One region of the Fructobacillus sp. ESL1117 genome, then DNA from elsewhere that is predicted to be linked to it. Evidence: riboswitches for the same ligand, from Rfam matches in the RefSeq annotation. Region 1 holds a riboswitch; the other holds the start of a gene.

The links. A riboswitch is a leader RNA that binds a small molecule or an ion and turns the genes downstream of it on or off. The one in region 1 is predicted to bind thiamine pyrophosphate.
Region 2: another riboswitch for thiamine pyrophosphate. It lies ahead of ACSYSH_RS01225 (ECF transporter S component); the one in region 1 lies ahead of thiW (energy coupling factor transporter S component ThiW).

Annotation. Positions count from the first base shown of each region.
Region 1 is NZ_CP196385.1:382,932-391,338, reverse strand. It holds gene spxB (pyruvate oxidase) at 1-494, shown strand, start outside; gene ACSYSH_RS01590 (2,3-bisphosphoglycerate-dependent phosphoglycerate mutase) at 611-1,324, shown strand; gene ACSYSH_RS01585 (SDR family oxidoreductase) at 1,407-2,075, shown strand; gene ACSYSH_RS01580 (2-keto-4-pentenoate hydratase) at 2,533-3,354, shown strand; TPP riboswitch at 3,554-3,659, shown strand; gene thiW (energy coupling factor transporter S component ThiW) at 3,935-4,441, shown strand; gene ACSYSH_RS01570 (HAD family hydrolase) at 4,492-5,148, shown strand; gene ACSYSH_RS01565 (thiamine-binding protein) at 5,145-5,444, shown strand; gene ACSYSH_RS01560 (YjjG family noncanonical pyrimidine nucleotidase) at 5,506-6,198, opposite strand; gene ACSYSH_RS01555 (YeiH family protein) at 6,450-7,451, shown strand; gene ACSYSH_RS01550 (type 1 glutamine amidotransferase) at 7,564-8,244, shown strand; gene ACSYSH_RS01545 (ammonium transporter) at 8,311-8,407, opposite strand, start outside.
Region 2 is NZ_CP196385.1:269,961-278,367, forward strand. It holds gene der (ribosome biogenesis GTPase Der) at 1-296, shown strand, start outside; gene ACSYSH_RS01195 (HU family DNA-binding protein) at 512-787, shown strand; gene ACSYSH_RS01200 (alcohol dehydrogenase catalytic domain-containing protein) at 1,136-2,167, shown strand; gene ACSYSH_RS01205 (alpha/beta hydrolase) at 2,220-3,077, shown strand; gene ACSYSH_RS01210 (MFS transporter) at 3,228-4,538, shown strand; gene ACSYSH_RS01215 (MerR family transcriptional regulator) at 4,528-4,905, shown strand; gene ACSYSH_RS01220 (FAD-dependent oxidoreductase) at 5,109-6,449, shown strand; TPP riboswitch at 6,555-6,645, shown strand; gene ACSYSH_RS01225 (ECF transporter S component) at 6,728-7,285, shown strand; gene ACSYSH_RS01230 (ATP-binding cassette domain-containing protein) at 7,298-8,407, shown strand, end outside.

The sequences.
Region 1 (8,407 bases):
ATGGTGCCTTTTCAATGATTATGCAAGATTTGTTAACCGAGAAGAAGTATGATTTGCCAATTATTAATGTCATTACAGCCAACAAGACATTGAACTTTATCAAAAGTGAACAGGATGATGTGGCCATGCATCATTCAGGAATTGATCTTGCTGATCAAAATTTCGCTATGATTGCTCAAGGAATGGGTGTTGAGGCGGTAACCGTGACAAAGGCTAGCGAATTGCCAGCAGCTTTTGACAAGGCGATTGAGGTAACCAAGGCGGGTCGACCATTCTTGATTGAAGCTAAGATTTCTGATGCCCGGTCATTGCCTGTCGAGGAGTTGCAATTGAAGCAAACAGACCAAGGGATGGAAGAAACGCTTAATCCAACGTATAACAGTAACCTTGATTTGCAAAGACCAAGTTCTGTTCGTGAATTCTTAGATTCATACGATGGTCAAAACTTGAAAACACTCCCAGAGTTCTTCGAAGAATACGGTGTTAAATGGTAAGCTTATAAGCTAACGTATAATAAAAGTCTTCTTTTGAAGGCTTTTTATTTTGTTGTTAGAAAGCATTGCTTGCTTAAAGAGAATCGGTGTAAAATAGAGCGCAAAGGAGCTTGATTATGCCAAAACTTGTTTTACTTCGTCACGGTCAAAGTGAATGGAACCAGTCTAACCGTTTTAATGGTTGGATCGATACTTATTTGTCTGTAACTGGCAAAAAGCAAGCACAGGACGCCGGGCGGGCACTTTTGAAACAGGACATTCATTTTTCCCGGGCTTATAGCTCAGTTCTTAGTCGAACGATTATGACCATGAATCGCATCTTGGACGAATTAGGTCAATCATATATTCCGCTTATGAAGTCTTGGCGGTTAAATGAGCGTCATTATGGTATCTTGCAAGGTGAGGATAAGGATGATATGCGCGCTAAGTATGGGAAAGAGCAGGTCCAAATCTGGCGACGGTCTTATTCTGTTCTACCACCTAAACAGCCTGCATATGATCCAACAGTGACCATTGCTGGTCAAAAGTACCCTGCTTTTGACCACCGCTATGCACAAGTGCCATACGGCCTTTTGCCACTGAGTGAGAATATTCAAAGTACAGAAATTAGAGTTCGACCACTTTTTGAAGAGGAAATTGTACCACGGTTACGCGCGGGAGAAGATGTCTTGATTGTTGCCCATGGAACGTCTGTCAGAGCGTTGACAAAGCTGATTGAAGGTCTGACACCAGAACAGGTAACTAACGTTGAAATCCCAAACGGTGAACCCATTATTTATGAGTTTGATAAAAGTTTATCCGTTTATAAAAAGAAAATTATTCATTCTTAAATAAAATGCTCTTAGAAAATAGGTTTGCTTGCGCCCATATTTTATTGGGAATGCTGTGAAAATGTTTAATGAAAAGGAGATTATGATGGCAAAAACATTGGTAATTGGTGCCCACGGTCAGGTCGGCCAAATTTTGGTTCAAGACTTAGCTAGTAAGCAGCAAGAAGTTTTAGCAGCCTTTCGGAATAAAGACCAATTGCAAACAGTGGCTGATGTAGCCGGTGTTGAGGGAGTCTATTTTGACTTGGACGTTGATGAACAAACGATGACACAGTTTTTTCTGGATCACCAAGTTGGCCAGATTGTTTTTACGGCTGGTGCCGGCGGTAAAGGTGGTATCGAGCGAACGGTAGAAGTTGATTTGGATGGCGCCATTAAAACGATGGCTGCTGCTAAAAAAGCTAGTGTTGCTCACTATGTGATGGTTTCAGCTGCTGGGGCGGACGACCGCGGTCGTTGGTCTGCATCCGGCATTTATCATTACTTTATGATGAAGCACTATGCTGATTTGTACTTACAAAATTCCGGTTTGGATTATACGATTGTTCGGCCAACGTTGCTCTTGGATACTACTGGTACTGGCAAGGTTTCATTGGATGTTGACTTCGCGGGTCCAAAGGAAAGCTTGCAAATTCCGCGAGCAGATGTCGCTGCCTTTGTCATAGCAGTATTAGCTCATCCTGAGCAAGCAGCTAATCAAATTTATGATTTAACAGCTGGTAACCAGGAAATTCAACATATTTTTGATTAAACATGAGGCCAAAAGGGGTTCTTAGTTTTATTTAAATTAAAAATAAATGATAAAAGGTTGACATTGACTCATAAAGTTGTAAACTACAAAGCAACAGATAGAAATGACAAGCGACAATAAGAAGTGTCTGGGTAAGAAAATGATTAGAGAGCGCCTATTTGGTGAAAGGGCGTCGTTTTCAAACTCAAAGACGATCATTCTTTAGCTAGTGGGCTGAAATCAGTAAGCCTTGCTCGGTTGGTACCGTTATCAAACCGGCGTATCGCTTTTTCGGCCGTACGTTTGAGGTTGAACTTTGTCGTTCAACAAATTAAGGTGGTACCGTGCATAAGCGCCCTTAACTACGAAAAAATCGTTGTTAAGGGCGCCTTTTTATCTGCTGATTTTTTAGAAAAGGAGGGCACCGTGAAGTTTCGTACTGTAGTGAGCTGTTTGTATACTGAAAGGAGCATTAAAAATGACAATGACTGAATTGAAGACCAAGGTGAAGGTAGTACCAGCAAAGCAAGAGGACAAATTGGCACAGGCCCTCTATCATGCTTACCAAGAACGCCAACCGCTTAAAATGACTGAATGGGAGCAGGTTGTTAGCGATGACCAAACTGCCTATGAAGTGCAAGATCAATTGATGGAACTCAAAAATCAACCACTTGGGGGTTACAAGGTTAGTTTGACTAGTCAAGAAACGCAAGATATGTTCGATTCAAATGAACCTTTGTATGGGGCTCAGGTGCAAAACCATTTCGTTCAATCACCGGCTAACCTTTCTTTGAAGAGCGATTTATTGGACCCATTGGCAGAAGTAGAATTGGTTTTCAAGGCGAAGGAAGACTTGCAAGTCACTGATTCTTTGGAGGATTTGCGTCGCAAAACGACTGTGGCGGCTGGTGTGGAAGTACCCGATGCTCGGTTTACGGATTGGTTTCCATCTTTGAGTAAGTACTTAGTGATGGCAGATGCGGCTGTTGGTGGTTTTGTGGTCTATGGGCCAGAACGAGAAAGTACATCTTTGACGGTTGCTGAATTTGAAGATGTTCAGGCCCAGTTAGCCCATAATGGTGAGGTAGTGGCCGAGGGCAGTTCGGCCGAAGTTTTGGGTAACCCACTGAAATCGTTGCAATGGCTAGTTAAAAAGTTGGCAGCGCAGGGAAAGACCTTGCATGCGGGGGAACGCGTTTCCTCTGGAACCTTCTTATTGCCGCCACACTTAACAGAAGGAACCTGGACAGCTAGCTTTAACCACGATTTTGCAGATGTTGTGGTCGAAGTTAGTAAATAAGCAAACAATTTTGAAATATCAAATTGGATAGTTGTCTTTTTCCGTTAAAATGAGTATAATCATTTCCGTTAGGGAATAAGGGTTACAATCGTGTTAGCGACCCTCATTATCCAGTCACCCATTTTAGCGGTTCCAAATTGTTTGTTGAAAAACACAACAATCGGCCGTACTAATAAATTGGGCGGCCTTTTGTTTTGAATAAAATCGATCGGGGAGTTTGTGTGACAGACTGAGAGGATGGTAGACCATCGACCCGAACACCTGAACCGGATAATGCCGGCGGAGGAAATCGTAGCTTTTTTGTAATCGAGGACTCCTTTTGTGGGTGCTCGATTTTTTCTTTTAAATCAGAAAGGAGTGTAGTGAATGATTCACGGTCATTTGACCGTGCGGGATGAAGGGGAGCGCCTTGATCCTGAAAAAACAGCGATGGGAAGCCGTGTTCCGGCGTGAGAGGAGACCAAGTAGTCTCGACCGAACTTTCTATCAGTCAGGTGCTTGTCTGACTGGTTTAACCGCTAAAGTGGGAAAGGAGCGCTGTTTTTCGCTACCCCACTGAATTTAAAAGGAGCGTTTTCAAATGAAGACACAGAAAAAATTATCAACGAAGAAGATGTTAGTGACTGCCTTGTTGGCTGCCTTAGCTTATGTTTTAAATAGTTTTGTCTATTTTCCGGCAATGGCGCCCTTTCAGCACTTCGTTGACGTTTTAGCCGCCGTTTTGCTGGGGCCATGGTACGGCTTTGCTAGTGCTTTGATTTGTGGCATTTTACGGATGATGTCCGGCAGGACAATTCAAGCCGTAACAGGGGCCATTTTTGGTCCCATTCTTGGCGGTTTGATTTATCGCAAAACCCACAACCTTTACCTGGTCTTCCTTGGTGAAGTGATTGGAACGGGGATTTTAGGGGCTTTGACTTCTTATCCATTGATGAAGATCTTTTATGGCTTGGACGTCCATAGGTGGTATTACTTCGTGCCATATTACACACCAGCTGCCATTGTGGGTGCTGGAATGGGGTTGGCAGTGGTCTTAATTTTTCAAAAGACAGGCTTACTAAAGCGAATCCAGGCGAACTTGGATTAACTAAACACCGTCAATCAGGCCAAATTAGCTTTGGCAAGGGGAAGTAAGCGATGAGCGATAGGGAATATTTGATCTTTGACCTCGATGGTACATTAGTTGATTCGATGCCTTTTTGGGAGAATTTAGCGACTGAATTGCTTGATCGATATGGCATTGACCAGCTGCCAGTCGGTTTGCATAATCAGATTCAAACCATGACTTTGACGGATTCAGCCATTTTCATACAAGAATTATTAGCGCTACCCGTTACAGCTGCCAACTTGGTGCAGGAAATGCGAGCTTTGATGGACCAACATTACCAACATGATATTCCACTTAAAGTTGGGGTAGCTGCATACTTACAAGATGCCTACCAAGCTAGTCATAAAATTGTCTTGGCAACGGCCAGTAGTTCAGTTTTGGCCAAAGACTGTCTTCGCCGGTTGAAATTATTGCCGTTTTTTGACTTTGTCTTTTCTTGTGAAGATGTTGGACAGGATAAAACAAAGCCCACAATTTATCAGGTTGCTGCACAATATTTTGACCAGCAGCCCAACAGGATTGCAGTCTATGAAGATGCTCTGTATGCTGCTGCCACAGCAAAGCAAGCGGGTTTTCATTTGATTGGTGTTTATGACCATCAGTCAAAAGAAGAGTGGACTGATTTACAAAAGTTAGCGGACGAAACGATTGATTTTGCCACAGCAGTAAAAGGAGAAAATAAATGAGTGCAAGTGTTGCGATTCAGGTTTTACCAGCAGCTGAAAATGACCAAGAGTTGTGCCGAATGGTTGATGAGGTGATTGCTTATATTCAAAGTACCGGCTTACGCTATGAAGTTGGTCCCTTTGAAACAACGATTGAAGGCGATAATTATAACCAGTTGATGGACATCGTCAAAGAGTGCCAACACGTGGCTGTCCGGGCAGGTGCCAAGAAAGTCTCTGCCTATATTAAGGTTGCCTATCAGCCAGATGGCGAAATTTTAACGATTGATCAAAAGATTGGTAAGTATCACAAATAAAAAAAATCAGACCTGCAGAGGTCTGATTTTTTAATCTGTAATTATCAAAGTATGAGTTGTATTATTGCAAGATTGCTTCCAAAGTTGGTAAATCTGCAACTACCTGAGTAGGCTTAATTTTCGCCGGGCTCTCCTTGTGATTTGGATTAATCCAAATTGTGTCGAGTTGATAATTTTGGCCCCCCATGATGTCAGATGTTATGCCATCGCCAATCATCACCGTGTTTTCTTTGGTCATATGTGGGTTATCCTGGAAAATACGATCAAAAAAAGCTGAGTCAGGTTTAGAAGCACCAATCATTTCAGAAGTAAATATTTGGTCAAAGTATTTTCCTAAGCCGGTTTCCTTGAGGCGAAGACGTTGTGTGGCATCCTGGCCATTTGTACCGGCGATAATCGTATATTGTTCTTGCAAGTGTTGCAAAATTTCAGTTGCATAGGGAACCAGCCGATAATTGTGGTCACGCAATGTGGCGTATTCTTGTTCAAGATGGTCGGCATCATAGTCAATTGCTAGTGCTGCAAGAGTTTTTTTAAAACGTTCTTCAAAAATTTGTTGTCGAGCAATTTCTTTCAATTCGTATTGTTGCCAGAGATGGTGGTTAATCTCTTGGTAAGTTTTGAGTGCATGGTCTAAATCAGTGCCTGTTAAGCCTAATTCATTTGAAAAAAGCTGACGAATAGCAGCGACTTCGCCTCCGGTAAAGTCTAAGAGGGTGTCATCAAGGTCAAAAATCAAGTATTCATAGGTCATGCTACAATCCAACTTTCTATACTATAATTAACTTTAATTATGATAACACGGTCATTAAAAGACAACCCTTTAATTTTTGTCTTATTTTAAAAGCGGGTGGCCGGCTGGATTCATTTTAAAAATGGTTAAAAAGCGTTCTTTGTTATCAAATTTTAATCTTGATAAGCTTGACGGAGCCCCCCTGGTTAGGTGTTTAATAGGGAAGGAATATTTTTTGTTAAAAAGCTAACGAAAGAAGGAATAGTTGTCTGATGAGAATCGAGAAGAAGCATGTTGTTGGGATTGTCCTGGCAGTCGTGGTTTCGCTTTTTGCCCAATTTTTGAGTAGGTACTTACCGCAATTGGGTGCGGAAAGTTTGGCAATGATTATTGGGATTTTGCTGGGAAATACTATTTTTGCCGGTAACCAATATGGAGCTGGGGTTAAGTGGTCCGAAAAGTACCCGATTGAAATTGGGATTGCTTTGCTGGGCTCGACTTTGACCTTTAAAACGCTTTCCAAGTTAGGACTAAATGGGATCGCTTTTATCATTATTAATATGATCTTGGTGATTGGTATCGTATTTTTGTTGGGGAAGTACCTATTTAAGGTCGACGATCACAGCACGATGTTGATGGGTGCCGGAAATGCCGTCTGTGGCTCCAGTGCGATTGCTGCTGTTGCCCCGGTCATCAAGGCCAAGGATGACAATCGGCGTACGGCAGTCGCCACCGTTTCCTTGACGGGTATGCTGCTTTTGCTGACGTTGCCTAGTTTGTCACACTTTTTATTTGGTAATAATGATTTACTGCGTGGGGCCTTAGTTGGGGGGACTGTCCAGTCTGTTGGTCAGGTAGTTGGAACAGCCTCTTTGATTAATTCAAACGTTGTAACCTTTGCAACTCTGTTTAAGCTATTGCGGGTCATTATGCTGGTCTTCGTCGTTGTGTTGTTTGCTTACATCGCTAAGCGGCAAAATGCGAAAGAGGCGGTTGAAGAAGACGAAAAGGCTAAAATTACGATTTTACCTTGGTACATTATCGTCTTTGCCATCTTATTGGTCGTCAACTCAATCATGGCTTTGCCGGCCCCAATCCATCAATTTAGCCATACGGTGTCAACTTTCTTCGGCGTCGTCAACTTAGCTGCAATTGGTTTGAACCTAAAGTGGGCAGTTATCAAAAAAAGTGGTGTCAAGTTCCTTAGTTTCGGTTTCTTAGTTGGTGCGGTTCAAGTTCTGCTCGCCGTCATCTTAATTCATTTATTCTTTTAAAAATCAGTCCTGACTTAAACTGTCGGGGCTTTTTGTGTTACAATTAACCACATTAAGGGCATATGCAGGCGAAACCCGTATCAAATTGCCGTCGAAAAAGGAGGCTTTTTTGATGCGCATTCATGTTTTGCAACATACACCGAACGAAGGACCAGGGAGCATTGCCCGTTGGTCAGAAAAACACGGTCATCAGCTGACCGTTCACCATCCAGCTCATTTTCGGGACGTTTTGCCAAGGGCAGAGGATGTGGATTTTTTAGTTATTTTGGGTGGGCCCATGAGTCCCAACGATCATTTGCCGTGGATTGCTGAAGAGCGAGCGCTAATTGCACAATTAATGGCCCAGCATAAGCCAATTTTTGGAGCATGTTTTGGTGCTCAGCAAATTGCTAAGGTCCTTGGGGGTAAAGTTCTTGATGCTCCTTATAAGGAAGTTGGCTGGGCATCGGTTCAGCGGGTTAGTGATTGCATTCCGGGCTTACCAGAGAGGGTGGAAGCGCTACATTGGCATGAACAGATGTTTACCATTCCTGACCAGGCCGAGTTGTTGTTCAGCACTGCTTTGGTTAAAAATCAGGGCTTTATCCTTGGGAACATTTTAGGATTGCAGTTCCACTTTGAACCGGAGGCGGATAACATCCGTGAAATGGTTGCTAACGACGGCGAGTATGCTAACGATGCTAAAAACGCTTTGCACCAAACTGGCGCAGCTATTTTAGCTCATGGTGTTCCTGAAGAGAATCAGGAAGTGATGTTTCGACTGTTGGACTATTTAGCTAAAAAAACAAATTAATTTCAGACCAAAAATAAAAGGACTGTCATAAATGACAGTCCTTTTACGCTACATGATTTAATCGACTTAGTCTTTAATTACAAGTAAGTGGATTAATTTGTCGTATCCAGTACTTTCATCGGTGTCGTCCATTCGTAATGGCCCAGCGATAACGCGGGTAACA
Region 2 (8,407 bases), 110 kb from region 1:
TACCCGATTTGATTTTGGCCGTGAATGACAATCACCAAAAGCGTGTTTCATCATCAACATTGAATGATGTTTTGATGGATGCTTTGGCAACTAATCCGGCACCATCTGATAATGGTCGTCGCTTGCGTGTTTATTATGCTACTCAAGTGGCCATCGAACCACCAACGATTGTCGTCTTTGTCAACGACGTTGAACTGATGCATTTTTCATACCAGCGTTTCCTAGAAAACCAAATTCGCGCAGCTTTTGACTTCTCTGGAACGCCGATTAAGCTAATTATTCGACAGCGGAAGTGACGTTTTATCGTCGAATGTTTCAATAGCCCTGAAATTCACTTGTAAATGTGCGGAAAACCGCAATTATGGCATGAAATTGGGCTTTATGCCTACACATTTTAATTTACATGTGCTATCCTATCTTTATGGATGTTGCCACGGTAGCGTTCCCAAACTGCTAATGGTTGTTACACTGGCAGTTATTCTAAATTAATTATTTCGCGAGGAGAAAAGGAATGGCAAACAAGCAAGAATTAATCGATTCAGTCGCAATGAAGACTGGTTTAACAAAGAAGGACGCAGACAAGGCAGTTGCCGCTGTTTTGTCATCAATTGAAGACGCTTTGAAGAAGGGCGAAAAGGTTCAATTGATTGGTTTTGGTAACTTTGAAGTTCGTGAACGCGCAGCTCGTAAGGGTCGCAACCCACAAACTAAGGAAGAAATCCAAATTCCTGCATCAAAGGTTCCTGCGTTCAAGCCTGGTAAGGCATTGAAGGACGCCGTTAAGTAAGCGAATCTTTTATCTTAAGCACACTCAACTGAGTGTGCTTTTTTGTTTGCACTTGATGGTGGAGTCTGACAGGAAGACAGCTTATTTAATTAAAAAAATCAAAATTTGAATCGGTTGCTATCGATGATGAACAATTTTACTTTTATAGCGATAAAACAAAGTCAGTCTTGACTTAGAGTGAACTCCATGTCATAAGATAGTCTTATCAGTGACGGATAAATTCATTGAGGATGATAAACAATGATGACAGGCAACTATGACTGTGATACAACAAATTTATCCATACCATGTCTGATTTTACTTTTAAAACAGACAAGTTCATAATTAGTAAAAAGGAGTATTAAGACGATGAAAGCAGCTATTTTTGTAAAACCAGGGCAAATTGAGATGCAAGAGGTTGATAAGCCAACAATTCAGGGACCGCGGGATGCTGTGATCAAGACGGTTCGGGCATCGGTTTGTGGTTCTGATCTTTGGTTCTACCGAGGAATTTCAAAGCGTACCAGTGGTACTCAAGTCGGTCATGAAGCCATCGGCATTGTTGAAGAGGTTGGTAGCGCAGTTACTAACGTGCAACCAGGCGATTTCGTTATTGCACCCTTTACTCATGGTTGTGGCCACTGCCAAGCTTGTTTAGCAGGTTTTGATGGTGACTGCCTCGATCCTGATAAGGGGGGCTCAACCGGTTATCAGGCTGAATATATCGGCTTTAAAAATGCTGATTGGGCACTGGTTAAGGTTCCAGGCCAACCGACAGACTACAGTGCTGATCAATTGAAATCTTTGATGACCTTGTCGGATGTGATGGCGACCGGTTATCATGCAGCCGCTACCGCCGAAGTCAAAGAAGGTGACACAGTTGTTGTTATGGGCGATGGGGCTGTGGGTCTTTCTGGAGTGATTGCAGCCAAGCTCCGCGGTGCCAAGCGAATCATTTTGATGTCGCGTCATCAAGACCGGCAAGAACTGGGCAAAGCCTTTGGTGCTACCGATATTGTGGCCGAGCGTGACCAGGCTGGCATTGACCAGGTGATGGCACTCACGGGCGCCGGTGCGGATGCTATTCTTGAATGCGTTGGTTCAAAGCAGGCTGTGGCAACGGCTGTTCAACTTGGCCGTCCAGGGGCCGTTGTTGGTCGTGTAGGGATTCCTCAAGACCCAATGATGAACACCAACAATTTGTTCTGGAAAAATATTGGTTTGCGTGGAGGTATCGCTGCGGTGACCACGTATGACCGCGAGTTGTTATTGCAGGCGGTTCTTGATCAAGAAATTAATCCGGGCCAGGTCTTTACCAAGGAATTTGCTCTGAAGGATATTCAGCAGGCCTATGAGGCGATGGATCAGCGCGAGGCGATTAAGTCTCTTCTTGTTTTTTAGGTTTTTAATTATCTGCATAAAACCTTAGCCAATTCATTGGTTATAAAGGAGTATGATGAAAAAGAATAAAAAAATGATAGCGATTGCAGGCGTAGCAACCGCCATACTGGCCGTGCTGGCAGTCGGACTGACTGTTTGGCTGACTCGGCCAACCATGCGTTCTTCTAATACAAAGCCAACCGAAGCAACCGTCTTCTTTCATGGCTATGGCTCTTCTCGAAATGCCGAACAAACGATGAGTCGGTACTTAATTCAGCAAAAGTATTCGAATCGGAAGATTAATGCGACAGTTAGCAAAAACGGTCAGGTCAGCTTTAGTGGTACCGTGAAGAAGGGCGACCAAAATCCATTAATTCTGGTGCAGTTTAACGACAACCGGAATACTAACTTTGACAAGACTAATCAGTGGGTCACGAAGATTATGGCGGACTTGCATAATCAAGGGATTCAATCGGTTAATTTGATTGGGCATTCGATGGGAAACCTCGCCATTGCCTTTTATTTGAAAAATCACGTGCAACAAAGTGAACAGTTACCGGTTGTGAAGCGCCAAATTGCAATTGCTGGTCCCTTTAACTTCTTGCAGGATAGTCCAATACCAAAGTCGAATTTGAATTTAGCAGATCCTAGCAGTCACTCTGAGACTGATTTTAAAAAGGCGGCCTTAGCTGGTTTGGAGCAATATTACGAGAATAATCAGACCAAAGTGCTGAATATTTACGGTAATAGCATGGGCAAAAAGGAATCGGACGCAACCGTCACTAACAATGCGTCGAAGTCATTGAAATACTTTGTCCGTCAACCAAGCACCTATCAGGAAAAGTTATTTACTGGTAAGGATGCGCAACATTCAAAGCTGCATGAAAATCAGGATGTTAACAAGGTCCTCAAGCAGTTCTTGATGGCATAACCAATAGTCAATCTTAAAAACAGTCTTGGCAAAAGGCTGTTTTTTGCTTGTTTTTTTCTTGACTTGAAGTTCACTCCAAGGTGTTTAATGGTTATTGATCACAACACACAATGCTTGGTTTTGAAAGAAACCTAACTGAAGGAGATAAGAATGACAAAACAACGATTTGGGATGGTCTTGCCGATCACCTTACTCGCTTACTTTTTAATTTTGATGGATAATTCCATTGTTTTTACCAGTGCAACTGAGATTGGTCAAAGCCTAGACCTTTCACCTAATGCTTTATCGTGGGTTTCCAATGCCTATACACTGACTTTCGGTGGCTTTTTACTATTGTCGAGCCGGCTCTCGGATTTGCTTGGACGTAAACGGATTTTTTTAATTGGTATCACCATTTTTGGATTGAGTTCGTTGCTGATTGGCTTGTCGGATAATGCCGCCTTCGTGATTGGACTACGGGCCGTCCAGGGACTGGGCTCTTCGATTATTGCGCCGACCACCTTGGCTTTGATGATGGATAATTACCAAGGACAAATGCGTGAACGAGCGATTGCTTACTATGGTGTTACAGCTGGGATTGGTGCCAGTCTTGGACTTTTAATTGGCGGTGGCCTCACCACTTTATTTTCTTGGGAAGCCGGTTTTTTGATTAACGTGCCGTTGACTTTATTATTGTTTGGGTTAACGGTACGCTTTGTCCCGAATAAGGCGGGATTAAAGATAAAAATTGACTATATTGGTGCAATTCTGTCCGTCAGCGGATTAGCGGCCTTGATTGATGGTTTAACGAGTAACCAGTGGCTAATGATTTTATTGGGCATCATTGTTTTAGCTTGCTTGATTGGCTTTGAAAGTCGGCAAAAGCAACCAATGATGCCTTTAACACTATTTCACAATCGAATTCGTGCGGGGGCCTACTTGGCACGCATGCTCTTTATGATGGCCATGCTGCCATACTGGTTCTTTTTGCCCCAGGTTTGGCAAACCAGTTATCATTTTACGGCATTACAATCCGGGCTGGCCTTTCTCCCCTTAACATTCGTTCAGTTTGTGGTATCGTTGTCCTTGGGGAAGCTGACTGATCGTTTTGGCAATCAGTTAATCCTACTAGTCGGCGAGGGATTACTGTTCCTCGGTCTGCTGTTTACAGCCTTGTCAGCGGTTTCTTTGGGCTATTGGTTGGCTTTTGCCTTGCCAATGGTGGTGATTGGTATTGGGCAGGGCTTGGTCCTTGCGCCAGTGACATCGGCCGGCCTGCATCAAGCACCTGACGAACTGGCTGGTATTGCCTCAGGGTTGACGAACACTGCTCACCAAATTGGTGGCCCAATCGGCCTTTCTTTGATTGTGGCGACGGCGGGGAGCTACCATGGTCAAGTTGCGACAATGGCTTTCTTTACGGGAATTGCTTTTGTAGTTGTGGCCGCTTTTGTTGTGCGAAAGGTACAAAATGAATATTAAAGAAGCTGCGAAGGTGACTGGATTATCAAATGATACGATTCGCTATTACGAACGAATTGGGGTCATTATGCCAGTCCCGCGCAAGGAAAATCAGTTGCGTGATTTCACCGAGCGTAACATTAATCAATTGAAATTTGCTAAAACGATGCGCCACGCTGGTGTTTCCATTGAACGATTGCGTGAATATATTGGTATGGTTCTGGAGGATGATGACCAAACAATTCCGACGCGTAAAGCACTATTGCTAGAACAGGCAGAAGAGATGCAGGACCGCATTAATGAAATCCAGGCTGCTCATGATCATTTACTATATAAAATTGATCATTACGAAAGCCACATGCGCCAAGCGGAAAATCGTTTAGAGTAAGGCACTGAAATCGTTTTACGATTGGGAAATGTCTAATTTGTTGAGCCAAACTGAATTTTTAATCGATTAGAACGACTCTATTTGTCTCTTTGTTTTATTTGATACTTTCTTGAAAACTATTGGATAGATGATTGACAGAGCGTTGTTTTATTGGTAAAATTTAATTACAATTTTCACATAGCTATATATTAGGAGGCACTTTAATGAAAGTTGCAGTTATTGGTTCAACGCACGCCGGCGTGTTTGCCGCTAAGCAGATTAAGGCAGACCACCCAGACGCTGAGATTCACGTGTTTGAAAAGAATCAAACAGTTTCTTTTTTGTCATGTGGAATCGCTCTTTGGATTGGCGACAATGTTTCATCAACTGACAAGATGTTTTATGAAACACCAGATTCAATGGCTAAGCAGGGTATTTCAATGCATATGCAAACGCTTGTTGAAGCTGCTGACTTAAAAGCAAAGACTTTGAACATCAAAGACTTGGTTTCTGGTGCTCAGTCAGAAGAAACTTTCGATAAGATTGTGATTACCACTGGTTCACGCGCAATTAAGCCTCGCATCCCTGGTATCGATTCTGACAAGGTCTTTGACTCAAAGACTTGGGACAATGCCAATGCCTTGAAGGAAGTAACTGAAAAGGTTAAGCGGATTATCGTTATTGGTGCTGGTTATATCGGTGCTGAGTTGGCAGAACAATTGTCAGTCAATGATAAGGAAGTGACTTTGATTGACGGTTTGGACCGGGTATTGGCCAACAATACGGCCCCTGAATTTTCATCTGTTTTCCAAAAGGCCTATGAAGACCATGGTGTTAAGTTAGCCCTTGGTCAAATGGTTTCAGGATTTGAAGACACAGCTGATGGTATCAAGGTGACAACTGACAAGGGCACTTATGAAGCTGATATTGCCATCTTGGGGATTGGTTTCTTGCCAAATACTGCTCTGTTCCGTGACCAAGTAGACATGTTGCCAAACGGCGCTATCAAGGTAAACAAGTTCATGGAAACTTCTGTGAAGGATGTCTTTGCTGCCGGTGATTCAGCCACTGTCTTCTACAACCCCACCCAAAAGGATGATTACATTCCATTGGCAACTAATGCTGTTCGTCAAGGAATTTTGGTTGGTAAGAACATTGTCGAACCAACGTTGGCTTATCAAGGCACACAAGCAACATCAGCCGTTGAATTGTACGAGTTAGCTTACGCTGCAACCGGTTTGACTGTTCAATCAGCAGCTCGGAAGGGTGTTGAAGCGGATTCTGTGACAATTTCAGAAGATTACCGTCCTGATTTCATGTTGTCAACGACGCCAGTTAAGGCCTCATTGACTTGGGAAAAGGGGACTCGTCGGATTGTTGGTGCTGCTTTCTTGTCAAAACATGACATTTCACAAGCTGCCAACGTGGTTTCATTGGCGATTGAAAACGGCATGACAATTGATCAATTGTCAATGACTGACTTCTTCTTCCAACCAAACTTCGGTCAACCAGTCAACTATGTTTCATCAGTTGCCATGGCTGCCGTTTTGAAGGCAAACAAGTAAAAAATTAGCTTGATTAAGCACCTAGGCTGAGTCTGGGTGCTTTTCTTTGAAAACACTTGCATAAAAATTCAAGACAGTGTAAGCTAGTGAAGTAGTAAATTTGAATATAGCGATCTGGGGTACCATTTTGGTTGAGAATTAAACCCATTGAACCTGTTAGGCTAAGACCGACGAAGGAAGATCCACACAAGTTTTTTTTAAGACCACCCGTGTTGGACTCTGCCCAGGCGGGTGTTTTTTGATGCCTTTTTGTTCGCCCGGACGTAAAGGAGAGAATAATGAAACAAAAGTGGACGCTACAAAACGTGATTTTGCTGGCCTTGATCGGGATTATTTTTTCGGTCATTTATTGGATTATGGATCCGGTTTACCAGATTGTTAACAGTGGCTTGGCCGTGATTGGGTTGCAAGCCTTTACGAATGAAATCACCCTTGGTGTATGGATGATGGCCGGACCATTGGCTTCGTACATCTTAAAGAAGGTCGGTGCCGGCTTTATTGGCGAAATGCTTGGAGCAGCCGGTGAGATGTTCTTGGGTGGTTCTTACGGTGTCGGTACGCTTTTGTCTGGCTTTATTCAAGGAATTGGTTCTGAACTTGGTTTTGCTTTGACTGGTTATAAGAACTGGTTTGCTGGTCTTTGGTTGTCAACCTTGACTGGAACAGTCGTGACCTTTGCTTGGGACCTCTTTAAATCAGGTTATATTCACTACAAGCTAGGTTTGTTAGTTGCTTTGTTCATTGTTCGTTACCTATCAATTTTCTTTTTCTCAGGTGTCTTGGTACACTTGATTGCCAAGTTGTTAGATCGATCAAAGTTGTTGTCCCACGAATAAGGAGGACAAAAAATGGCAATAACTGCCAGAAACCTCACGTTGGCTTATCGTGACCAAGTCATCATTGATAATCTAAATTTATCTCTTGAAAAAAAGACCCTGACCCTCTTAATGGGGCCTTCCGGATCGGGAAAATCCACCCTGTTAAAGGCCTTGGCGGGTCTTTACCCACAATATGGTGGCCAAGTTACTGGCGAAATCGAAATTGATCAAAGGGTGATGACCACACTGAAAGCAAATGAAAGAGCCAAGCGGGTGGCTTTGCTTTTTCAAAACCCTGATGACCAGTTTGCCATGCCAACGGTGCGGGAGGAATTTATTTTTGCACTGGAGAATCTCGAATTGGACAAGGAAGAAATTGACCAAAAGACGACTTGGGCATTGGAAAAGGTTGGTCTGACTGATTTTATCGATCGATCCTTTGTGACCCTATCTGGTGGGGAAATGCAAAAGGTTGCCTTGGCAGAAGTGTTGGCCCTGGGGGCCGACTACCTGTTGCTCGATGAACCCTTTGCTGCTGTTGATAGTCAGTCACGAGAAGATCTCCAGGTTTTACTAAAACAGCTTAGCCAAGAGGGCTATGGCGTTGTCGTTTCCGACCATGATCCAGCTGGTTACTTCGATAAAATCAGCCAGTTTTATCAGCTCAAAGAGAAGTCTTTGGTGTTGGTGCCTGCAAATGACTGGCACCAATATGATTACCAAAAGCAAACGGTGGTTTTAAAACCGGTTGTAGAAAGTGACCAGGTCGAAAAGGCTGCTTATCGCTTTGATAATCTACGAATACAAAACGGTGAACGGCTGGTCTTAGACCAGGATATCCTGCAAATCTTTGAACAGGGTATCACCTTGGTGACCGGTCCAAATGGAGTCGGGAAGTCTTCTGTTTTGAAGACGCTGGCTCGACTACACCGTTATGAGGGTTCTTTGACCTACCAGGAGCAAGAAGTCCGCGAGTGGAAACCGCGTTTTTACTTTGGCCAGGTCGGTTTGTTATTTCAGTCAGCCTCTGACCAGTTCTTAAACATCACGGTTCAAGAAGAGCTTGACCAGGTGATGGAGAAAAGCCACCATGCTGATTTCTGGAAGAAGGAGGTCTTGGAACAGTGGCTGTCCGACCTA